Regions from separate parts of the Rhizobium sp. Root149 genome, predicted to be linked through region 2. Evidence: predicted binding sites of a transcription regulator. Region 2 holds the regulator's gene; the other holds the start of a gene.
The links. The regulator PhoB, encoded in region 2, activates phosphate uptake and scavenging genes when phosphate is short. The targets are predictions, from matches to a motif close to TGTCATNNANCTGTCAT.
Positions count from the first base shown of each region.

Region 1: ASD54_RS19215 (DUF2794 domain-containing protein) is a predicted target of PhoB. The motif match lies at 2,167-2,183, and genes of this name have one in related genera.

Region 1 covers NZ_LMGD01000022.1:201,814-205,224, reverse strand. The annotation lists gene ASD54_RS19230 (sulfite exporter TauE/SafE family protein) at 1-156, opposite strand, end outside; gene rplS (50S ribosomal protein L19) at 454-972, shown strand; gene ASD54_RS19220 (GNAT family N-acetyltransferase) at 1,082-1,639, shown strand; gene ASD54_RS19215 (DUF2794 domain-containing protein) at 1,748-2,137, opposite strand; gene ASD54_RS19210 (thioredoxin family protein) at 2,448-3,191, opposite strand.
Region 2 covers NZ_LMGD01000020.1:448,562-451,972, forward strand. The annotation lists gene pstB (phosphate ABC transporter ATP-binding protein PstB) at 1-363, shown strand, start outside; gene phoU (phosphate signaling complex protein PhoU) at 414-1,124, shown strand; gene phoB (phosphate regulon transcriptional regulator PhoB) at 1,145-1,828, shown strand; gene ASD54_RS14315 (GcrA family cell cycle regulator) at 1,950-2,513, opposite strand; gene ASD54_RS14320 (aspartate aminotransferase family protein) at 2,931-3,411, shown strand, end outside.

The DNA of each region.
Region 1 (3,411 bases), on a different contig from region 2:
CTGCACGATGGACGAGGTCGCATTGGCCGAAATCGGCGGCAGGCCTGCAAGTGTCAGCGCGCCAAAGGTCAGGAATGTGCCGCCACCTGCAATGGCGTTGACCGCTCCCGACAGAAAACCGGATACAAACAGCAAGACAATAATTGAAATCGACACCCGGTGCCCTCCCTTGCAACCTGATGATCGAGCGGCTTATCGGTTGCTGGGTCGTGCTGCAAGGCCATATCAGGATGATCTTGAATTCAGATTCCTGCGCGACAGGGGTGACAAATGGCGATTGGTGGTGTAAAGGCCCACGCGGACATGGGAGTTTCTCCCGTTGACCGTAACAAAGAATGGCGAATCCGCTCCTGCTTGTGAACTCCCTCTTTTGGTTCACAGCACGGCTCCAAGGCAAGTCCGAAGGTCCGATGTCGAGCGCTCTGGTCGTTTCAGAAGAACCTAGAGGTTAACATGACAGATATCATTGCTCAGCTGGAAGCCGAACAGGCTGCCAAGATCGAAGCCAAGCGCAAGCTGCCGGAATTCTCTCCTGGCGATACGCTCCGCGTCAACGTAACGGTTCGCGAAGGCAACCGTACCCGTGTTCAGGCCTATGAAGGCGTTTGCATCGCTCGCTCCGGCGGCGGCATCAACGAGAGCTTCACCGTTCGCAAGATCTCCTACGGCGAAGGCGTCGAGCGCGTATTCCCGGTTTACTCTCCGCTGGTCGACAGCGTTGAAGTCGTTCGTCGCGGTAAGGTTCGTCGCGCGAAGCTGTACTACCTGCGCGACCGTCGCGGCAAGTCTGCGCGTATCGTCGAGAACACCAACACTCGCGCCCGCAAGCTCAACGAAGCTGAACGCGCTGCCGCTGCTGAAGAGCGTGCACGTATCGAAGCTGAAAAGGTTGCAGCAGCACAGGCTCTCGCCGCCGAAAAGGCAGCAGCAGAAGCCGCCGCTGCAGCAGCTTCGGAAGGTGCAGCAGAATAATAGTTCTGCGCATTCTGGATTTAAAAGGCGGGCTTCGGCTCGCCTTTTTTGTTGCAGTTCAGTCTCGATGGATCTTATCAAGGCAAGACCTTATCCGGATTGAACTGATATGACCTATCATCTGCGCGACGCGAGCCCCACCGATATACCCGCCATCACAGACATCTATCGCGATAGCGTCCTGAACGGCAGCGCCAGCTACGAGATCACGCCTCCAGACGAGGCGGAAATGCTGCAGCGCTTCAGGGCGATAACTGAGAAGGGGTATCCTTATGTGGTGGCCGAAGATGCCGACGGCACGCTTCTCGGCTACGCCTATGCCTCAGCTTTCAGGACCCGTCCTGCCTATCGCTGGCTGGTCGAGGATTCGATCTACCTCTCGCCCCTCGCCAGAGGTCGCGGCTTAGGCAAGGTGCTCCTGAAGGAACTCATTGAACGCTGTACAGGTCTCGGGTTCCGGCAGATGGCAGCGGTCATCGGCGGCGCAAGCTCTGCCTCTGCCGGCCTGCATGCAGCGCTCGGCTTCCAAATGGTTGGAACCATGAAAGGGACCGGGTTCAAGCACGGCCAGTGGCTCGATACGGTCTTCATGCAGCGGGAACTGGGGGCTGGCACCACAACACCGCCGGATCTTGGCGCCTATCCTGGTACACTTTTCGGGGGCTGACGTTCTAAAGCTTGTCGCGATCTTTCAGATTCGCTCCTGACGCTTTAACTCTTTGTTTTATCGCATGTCGTTTTCGCAAAACCGCTGCACACTTTTGCGTGACATGCTTTAGTCGATCAGCTTCAATACCTTGTCGAAGACTTTCAAGACTTGCTGCAAGTCATGGCCACGCTTCAGGATCATGCCATGCGTATTGGTAACGCTGAAGGCGCCTTGCTTGGCCGCGAGCTTGGGATTCTTCTCGATCCGGTACAGGGGCATCTCCCCCGAACGCTTGAAAACTGAAAAGACTGCCCGATCCCGCAACTGATCGATGGCGTAGTCCTTCCACTCACCCTCTCCGACCATGCGACCGTAAATTCTCAAGATGGCATCCAGTTCCCGGCGATGGAACATCACGGGGACGGCGTCAGTGCTCTGCCGGTACTGGTTGAGTTCGATCACGTTGGCGCCATCCGAACTGGAAAGCCGCCCTCCTGTCTCTGGCTGATCGCTCATCAAAGCTCCTCAATCCAAGGCCGTTTTTGATGACGGCTGCGTGACAGTGTGCCCTACGCCTGCCAAAAAGCAAGCGCGTTCGACAGGCTAACGCATTCTGCCCGACGGAGTTTCAGCGCTGCTATCCGCATTATTTGTTTTTTCTTAAATGCCGTTTTCCGCCTGAATTCGAACAAACCCGCGCCCGAATCGCGCGTCAGATTGGTGTCATGCAGTTGGCGCACAGCGCCATCAGGTCCGGTCCCAGGCGTTGACCTTACCCCCAGCCCCCGACGCTTCGGGCCGGACCTTTTTCTCTGCAAAGGTATCGCTATTGGGGACGCTTTCGTCCTGCCATCAAGACGGCGGCACCCATGATCGCAGCAGGTTCGCCCTTCGGCCCCGATGCCTGGAGAAGGATCGCGCATCCATCCTTCTTGGAGCGACCCATGGCCTTGGCAGGCAGGGTGATCTTCAGATCCTTGCCTTCCCACATGCCCACTGTCTGAACATCATAGACATTATGCCAGTATTCCATCTGGCGCCCGCTGTTCTCGCCACGTTCGACGGTGACTGCCTCCTTCTTGGTGAAGTAGGCGACAACCACGTCTGCTCGACCCTCGCCGGCCGGGATGGAGATTTCCATTTCCTCGCCATTCATTCGGGCCGTGATCGGAACGGTCAGGCCTTGGCCCTCGCCGTGCAACTGGCTGATCTTCCCATTGATTGCTGCGACATCGGTGCCTTTGACATGCGCCCGACCATTGATGATGGCCTGTGGCGTATAGACCCCGCTGCGGCCCATGCTGTGCGCATAGCCATACTGGCGCTCCGTATTTTCCTTGGAGCTCAGCGTATCGGTCCAGCCAAGATAGTTCCAGTAATCGACGTGGTAAGACAGCGCCACCACATCTCCCTGATCGACGATCTGCTTCAGGGCGGCGTCGGCGGGCGGACAGGAGGAGCACCCTTGCGACGTAAAAAGTTCCACCACGCCTTTCGGAGACGAGATGTCGCCCGCCAATGCGGTACCTGCAACCAGAAGGCTGACGGTGAGCCAGAAGGCGGATGTCACTGTATGCCGATGATGGACTTGTGTGTTGCGCATGGTGTCTTTGGGGCATGAGAAGCGGGTCTGGTCTGCAACCTACCCCCCAACCTCCATCAAGCGGAAGTCACAAGCGGGTGAGAGTTGTATGTGCAGATTTGCGCATAAAGAAGCCGCCGGACAAGGCCTGTCCGGCGGCTTCCTTGAATTTCGTCTTCTCCAGACGGTGAACCCTGCATCAGGCCAG
Region 2 (3,411 bases):
GGCTTGTGGAACGAAGTGAAGGATCGCCTGCAGGAGTCCGGAACCGGTCTTTCCGGCGGCCAGCAGCAGCGCCTCTGCATTGCCCGTGCCATCGCCGTATCGCCTGAAGTGATCCTGATGGACGAGCCATGCTCGGCACTCGATCCGATTGCCACGGCCAAGGTGGAAGAACTGATCCATGAGTTGCGCAGCAATTATACGATCGTCATCGTGACGCATTCGATGCAGCAGGCGGCGCGCGTATCACAGCGTACCGCCATGTTCCACCTGGGTCAGTTGGTGGAAGAAAACGATACCGACAAGATGTTCACCAACCCGGATGACCAGCGCACGCAGGACTACATCATGGGCCGCTTCGGCTGAGCCCGACTGATCCTGACCGTCCCTGACACTCCAGATCCGAGGAAAACTCCATGTCATCGCATATCATGTCAGCCTTTGATGAAGAGCTGAAGTATCTCAATCGACGCATTTCGGAAATGGGCGGGTTGGCCGAACAAATGTGCGCCGATGCCGTGCACGCCTTGGTGAACGGCGATAGCGCTCTCGCTCAGAAGGTCATTTCCGACGACGTCATCCTGGACAATGCCGAGCGCGAAATTCAGGAAAAGGCCATCGTTACGATTGCCAAGCGCCAGCCGATGGCGGCGGACCTGCGTGAAATCATCGGTACGCTTCGGATCGCGGCTGATCTTGAGCGCGTCGGCGACCTTGGCAAGAACAACGCCAAGCGTGTGATTGCCGTTCAGGGCACTGGCGTTCCACGCAAGCTGGCGCGCGGACTGGAGCATCTTTCCGAACTGGCGCTGGTTCAGCTCAAGGAAGTTCTGGACGTGTTTGCCAACCGTTCCGCCCAAAAGGCTGAAGCGATCCGTCAGCGCGACGAAGAGATCGATGCCATGTACACCTCGCTGTTTCGCGAGCTTCTGACCTACATGATGGAAGATCCCCGCAACATCACAACCTGCACGCATCTTCTGTTCTGCGCGAAGAACATTGAGCGCATTGGCGACCATGCGACCAACATCGCCGAGACAATCTATTACATCGCGACCGGTGCACAGCCACAGGGAGAACGTCCCAAGGACGATAGCTCCAACACATTGGGCGCTGTCGTCGAGTAAGCCGGAACGGAGTGATTGCCATGCAGCCGAAAGTTGCGGTTGTCGAAGATGAGGAGGCGCTCAGCGTTCTCCTGCGCTACAATCTTGAGTCTGAGGGCTACGAAGTCGAAACCATTCTGCGGGGTGACGAAGCCGAAATCCGGTTACAGGAACGTGTTCCGGACCTTTTGATCCTGGATTGGATGCTTCCTGGCGTATCCGGTATCGAACTCTGCCGCCGGCTGCGAATGCGGGCGGAAACCGAACGCCTGCCGATCATCATGCTGACGGCGCGGGGCGAGGAAAACGAGCGCGTTCGTGGCCTCGCAACCGGCGCCGATGATTACGTCGTGAAGCCCTTTTCGACGCCGGAACTCATGGCCCGCGTCAAAGCCATGCTGCGCCGCGCAAAGCCTGAAGTCTTGTCCAGCGTCCTGAAGTGCGGTGATATCGAACTGGATCGGGAAACGCATCGCGTTCACCGCAAGAGCCGAGAAGTGCGGTTGGGTCCGACGGAGTTTCGCCTGCTGGAGTTCCTGATGGCCTCGCCGGGACGTGTGTTTTCACGATCGCAGTTGCTCGACGGCGTCTGGGGTCACGATATCTACGTGGATGAGCGAACAGTGGATGTGCATGTCGGGCGCCTGCGCAAGGCCCTGAATTTCTCGAACATGCAGGATGTCATCCGCACGGTTCGCGGTGCCGGCTACTCTATGGAATCCTGAGAGGCTCTCCAGCATCGAGACGAACAGGCCCGGCGAAGGCCGGGTTTTTTGTTGCCCAAGGACAAGGTACAAAAAAACGGGCGCGCGGCCCGTTTTTCGAAAACCTGGATGTGTCTAACGATCAGCCGCGGGAAACGGCATTTGCCGCTCTCCGGCGCTCCGTCACAGGCTGGTAGGCCATGCGGGCGTGGTACTTGCAGTAGGGCGAGCCATCACAGGCTTCTGCGCCGCAGAAGTGAAAGTCTTCCTTCAAAGGATCGCCTACCGGCCACTTGCAGGTGCGCTCCGTCAACTCGGTCAGGACCAGGCGACGCGCCTCGGGCATTGCACGATCATTGACCGGCACCAGCTCCGTCGGCTCAAGGACAGTGATGTCCATGTTGTCTGTCGAGGAAATGATGTTGGCCGGACGAGGAACCGAACGGTTTGCCGGCGCAGGCGCGGACGTTGGCCGTGCAGCGAAGGTTGCTGGCCGTGCCGCGGGCGGTGCCGCAGGACGCTTTGGAGCGCGGGTCGGGGTGGCCGGACCGCCTGCCTTCACGCGACCAGGGAGGTTGAGACGGTGCACCTTGCCAATCACGGCATTGCGGCTGACGCCACCCAGCTGTGCAGCAATCTGGCTCGCGCTCAGGCCTTCGGCCCATAGCCGTTTCAACTTCTCGACGCGTTCGTCTGTCCAGTTCATGCAGTCTCTCCGCCTTGAGCACGCATTAGAAGACAGAATCTCTCACCGTTACGGCGAAAGTAATTCGCCGCGCATACTATATCTATACTTTTGGTGACTAGTTCCGCCGCATGCAGTCTAGTAATTGATGATTAACCTAATGGGCGCCGGACTCGCTGACAAGAGTCGGCGGAATCGCTGCGAATCGATTTCCGGGTTTTCCCCAACTTGCTTGAAAGGCGAGTCATTTTTGCCACAGAGAGTTGAGTGGCAGTCAAGCCGCCTTTGTCGCCGTTTTCCGCTGTGAATCAACGCTTTTGTTGACAGGGAGTAGCTAAATGCGGATAGTGCCGACGCCGTCCTTTGGGGCGGCATTTTGATTTCTGGTGGCGCATGCCACCGCCGGTTGGATTTTTTGCCTCAAGGAGTGATGTCGCCATGGCTGAAGCCGCGCTTTTCGACACGTTTGCAAGGGCTCCATTGCGCTTCGTGCGCGGTGAGGGCGTCTGGCTCGTGACGGAAACGGGAGAGCGATATCTCGATTTTGGTGCGGGCGTTGCCGTCACCTCGTGCGGTCATTCCAACCCGCATCTGGTTGAGACGCTGAAATCGCAGGCTGAGAAGGTCTGGCATCTGTCGAACCTGTATGAGATTCCGGATCAGGAGCGTCTCGCGCGCCGTCTGGTCGATGCGACCTTTGCCGACAAGGTGTTCTTCACCAACTCGGGTGCTGAAGCGCTCGAATGCGCCATCAAGACCGCGCGTCGCTATCACTATTCAAAGGGCCATGCGGAGAAATTCCACATCATCACCTTCGAGGGCGCGTTCCACGGTCGTACGATTGCGACCATCGCCGCAGGTGGCCAGGAAAAATATCTGGAAGGCTTCGGACCAAAGGCGCCGGGCTTCGACCAGGTTC